2 regions of the Serratia sp. CoH_122_TC_1 genome follow, and region 1 is predicted to be linked to the other one. Evidence: predicted binding sites of a transcription regulator. Region 1 holds the regulator's gene; the other holds the start of a gene.
The links. Region 1 encodes PurR, which represses purine synthesis genes. Its sites were predicted from a motif close to CANGCAAACGTTTGCNTG; they were not measured.
Positions count from the first base shown of each region.

Region 2: AC2FC2_RS02845 (nucleoside-specific channel-forming protein Tsx) is a predicted target of PurR. The motif match lies at 1,597-1,614, and genes of this name have one in related genera.

Region 1 is NZ_JBXWLA010000003.1:273,181-275,383, forward strand. Features, by position in the region: gene sodB (superoxide dismutase [Fe]) at 1-402, shown strand, start outside; gene cydH (cytochrome bd-I oxidase subunit CydH) at 456-545, opposite strand; gene purR (HTH-type transcriptional repressor PurR) at 870-1,895, shown strand; gene punR (DNA-binding transcriptional activator PunR) at 1,892-2,203, opposite strand, start outside.
Region 2 is NZ_JBXWLA010000002.1:56,074-58,276, forward strand. Features, by position in the region: gene AC2FC2_RS02835 (hypothetical protein) at 122-319, opposite strand; gene AC2FC2_RS02840 (hypothetical protein) at 318-497, shown strand; gene AC2FC2_RS02845 (nucleoside-specific channel-forming protein Tsx) at 552-1,433, opposite strand; gene AC2FC2_RS02850 (hypothetical protein) at 1,826-2,098, opposite strand; gene yddG (aromatic amino acid DMT transporter YddG) at 2,171-2,203, opposite strand, start outside.

The DNA of each region.
Region 1 (2,203 bases):
TCCAGCGGCGGCATTTTCAACAATGCCGCTCAGGTATGGAACCACACCTTCTATTGGCACTGCTTATCGCCACAGGGCGGCGGTGAGCCTCAGGGCGCATTGGCTGCTGCTATCAATCAGGCATTTGGTTCTTTCGCTGCCTTTAAAGAGCAACTCAGCGATGCCGCAATCAAAAACTTTGGCGCCGGGTGGACCTGGCTGGTGAAGAGGACTGACGGCTCGCTGGCCATTGTCAGCACGTCGAACGCGGGCACGCCGCTGACCGGCGAAGATAAACCTTTGCTGACCGTCGACGTGTGGGAGCACGCCTACTACATCGATTACCGCAACGCCCGCCCGACTTACCTGGAGAACTTCTGGGCGCTGGTTAACTGGGCATTTGTGGAGAAAAACCTGGCATAGCGTGGGATAAGGCAAACAGGCGCACGAAGCGGCGCCTGTTTTTACTTCGGGGATCAGTTCAATGCTGCAGTGAAGCTAAAAGCAATAATCACGGCCAGCGCACAGACAGTGGTGAACAGTGACATTTTCAGATCGGTATCCATTACAACTCCTTTTCAGATTGGTTTTCCCAAGGATAAAAGGCACACAATTAATGCGTCAAACCATTTTCACACAGTTGGCCAATAAAATCTTGTTATCATTTCCCGGTTTATAATACCGATTACCTCTTCCCCTTTTGCTCAATATGGGACAAAATTCGCAGTTCACAACTGTGTACCGGCAAAAATGCCCCTCCTGACCAAGCGCTGACGACTTCAACACACTAAAAACTCAGTTTTCGCTTCTTTGGAGAAGGATCTACGCAGGCAAACGATTAACATCACACTTACATACTGCAACATGTGAGTTCAGGAGTCATTCTTTACATGGCAACGATTAAAGATGTGGCCAAACGCGCTGGCGTTTCCACCACCACCGTTTCGCACGTCATCAATAAGACTCGTTTCGTCGCCGAAGAGACTAAAGCGGCCGTGAGTGCCGCAATTAAAGAGCTGCATTATTCACCCAGCGCAGTGGCGCGCAGTCTGAAGGTCAATCACACCAAATCGATTGGCCTGCTGGCAACCTCCAGTGAAGCGCCCTACTTTGCTGAAGTGATCGAAGCGGTAGAAAACAGCTGCTACAGCAAAGGCTATACGCTGATACTGTGTAACTCGCACAACAATTTGGACAAACAGCGTGCCTATCTGGCAATGCTGGCGCAAAAGCGCGTCGATGGCTTGTTGGTGATGTGTTCAGAATATCCGGACCAATTGCTTGGCATGTTGGAAGATTACCGCAACATCCCAATGGTTGTCATGGACTGGGGCGCCGCACGCGGTGATTTTACTGATACCATCATTGATAACGCGTTCGAAGGTGGCTATCTGGCTGGGCGCTATCTGATCGAACGCGGACACCGCGATATCGGCGCCATTCCCGGCCAACTGTCACGTAATACAGGGGGCGGGCGCCATCAGGGCTTCTTAAAAGCGATGGAGGAAGCCCATATCGACGTGCGCGACGAGTGGATCGTGCAGGGTGACTTTGAGCCAGAATCCGGCTACAAGGCCATGCACCAGATACTGTCGCAGAAACAGCGTCCGACAGCGGTATTCTGTGGTGGCGATATCATGGCAATGGGGGCTATCTGCGCCGCCGATGAGCTTGGGCTACGCGTGCCTCAAGACATCTCGGTCATTGGCTACGATAACGTGCGCAATGCGCGCTATTTCACCCCGGCGCTGACCACTATTCATCAGCCCAAAGAGCGTTTGGGTGAGATGGCATTCACCATGTTGTTGGATCGCATCATCAGCAAGCGTGAAGAATCACAGGTGATTGAGGTGCATCCCAAGTTGGTTGAGCGCCGTTCGGTTGCTGACGGCCCGTTCATCGATTACCGCCGCTAGTCATTCGCGCCGGAAGCCACTGCGGTTTCCGGCGTCACTTCGCTTAACCATTCCTGATTCAACGTTTCACTGTCCCCTAAATAGTCCAACAGCCAGGCCATCGCCGGAGAAGGCGTATTTTGCTGCCACGTCAGGCAACAAGGGCTGGCTGGGAACGGCTCCTGCAACTGTAACGCCACTAACTCGCCACGTTGTACTAACGGCAAGACCTGATGCGCAGGCATCATCCCGACACACAATCCGGCGCACAGGCAATCCACCGCCGACGACCAGTCCGGCACCACCAAGCGCCGCTGGTTATCCAACGT
Region 2 (2,203 bases), on a different contig from region 1:
GATAAAACCGAATGATTTGACTGAGATTTTTCTTGCAGAGAAATAAGCCTTGTCGTAGTTTGTGAGGGTCACAAAAAAGAGTGAATCTGCTCTTTTTCGTCGCACCTCAAATTATTTTTCATCACCCAAAGTGATAATTCGGAATACTTCCCGCCACCCCGTGCGGGATTCTTTTTGCTATAAAACTGACATCAAATGCACCACACCAGTGCTTTTTGTTGAGATTTAGTTGCCAATACTTTAAATTCGGCGTCTGAGAAACCTTAACCTCCCGCAATGGCCAGGTGGCAACTGACGGGCGTTCAGGAGCAAAAGACATGCAAATGACCCTCATGGAATACATCACACAGCACTTTAATGGCGATCTTCACCGCTACGCGCAATCTGAAGGCGTGAGCCGTGAACAAATCATCAACTGGATCAATAATGAATGCCATGTAATCAAAGGACGATTATTTATGCCGGTAAGACATTTGCCGGGTGAACCTGCGCAGTGATGACAAAAAAAACCCCGCCAAAGCGGAGTTTTCTGTTTCTGACACCACGGAAAATCAGAAGTTATAACCAGCTACCAGGTAGTAACCCCAACCGGTGGATTTAATTGGGCCCTGCGGAGTGCCGATATCAGCCCCATCCTGCCACTGGCCACCGTTATGGAAATAACGGGCAACAAACGAGTAGTGCCAGTGATCGTAATTCAACGCCAAGATATGGCTGGAAGCAATTGAGTTACTGGTACGCACTTGCTTGCCGGTACCGTCGGTCCAATTGCTGTCTTTGCCCAGATCGGAACCAAAGTCAAAGTTGGTAAAGCCGATGTAGCTCAGATTGCCACCCCACAGTTGGGTCAACGGCACAAAGTATTTCACTTTGAAGCGGTAACCATCCCAGCTGTTTTCGTTGGCAGCCTGGTAGTTTTCCCACTGGTATTTTGCATAGATGTTCATCGACAGGCTCATCGGCAGACCGGTGTCGATGTCGGTACCCAGACCCATGTACCAGGTATTCTGGCGACCATCGGCATTGTGGCCCAGGTCATAGATGTAGTTGTTAGCAAAGTACCATTCTTTGAACGGGCCGAAGCTCAGATCGGTACCGGTCAGTTTGTCGATGGAGAAGCGCGGTTCAATCTCCATAAACATCGGTGAACCTTTGTCCCAGATGCCACGATCCGGCGTGTTACCAACGCCGAAGAACTTAGGTACGTCAACGTAGCCATAGAAGTCGAACCAATCTTTTTTAGCGAAGGCTTCATACTCCAGGTAGACGTCGTTGTTCAACTGAGGTCCGAAACGGGTATGGTAGCTGCCTACCACGTTAACGCTCTGGTGCCACCAATCTGAAACGTATTGGCTGTCTTTGCTATCAGCCATTGAAGATGCACTGTAAGACGCTGCGAGCAGTACACCTGCTGCGAGAGCTATTTTTTTCATTTTATTACCACATGCTTAAAGGGCCATTTCCTGCCCGTTAGAAAAGATGACAATGAGTCTGACGACACCTGGCGTTGCCTCCGCTTACAAACTCTCGGGCGACGCGCGCATTATAGAAATCACTGGGTGTAAGAATCTGTGATCCAGTTATGCATTTTGCGAATAGGTAATCGATTGCGTTCACATTTGTCAAATTATGTTTCATGAAAATTCACGATCGCTGTGATTTTTGTCATGCCCGGTAAATTTTTAAGCAGTTTTTGTGCCAATTATGTTCAACACGAAAACGTAACCAGGTCTGTCGCCAAAATGAAAATGCCAGCGCTTTTAACGCTGGCATTTTGAGGAAATCTACGGTGATAAACGGGGAATAGCCCCCCGCTGGTCAAACTTCAGTTAACGGCGGGCAGAGCTTTCGCGATATTCTCCTGACGGAAAACCACCTCTTGCCCAGGTGCGATCTCCCACTCTTTGGGTGGAATATCCACTTTGGGTGCGGCAGCGATCACCGACCCCACAATCAACTTGCCTTCGCGACGCAAAATACTGACATCCAGTTGGTATTCGTGGCGCAAATTAGCCGTGGTCAGTCGCACGGTATCACCGCGCATATAGCTTTCATCATCAATAACTGGCTGCTGAATGAATTGGATATCGTCTCTCATTTTCATGTTCCTTCATGCAGAATCGCTAGTTAGATTCTAGTCCAACATCGGACAATCGGTTGATAATTTCCGTTAATTTCCTCGGGTTGCCCGCCAGCACACTAA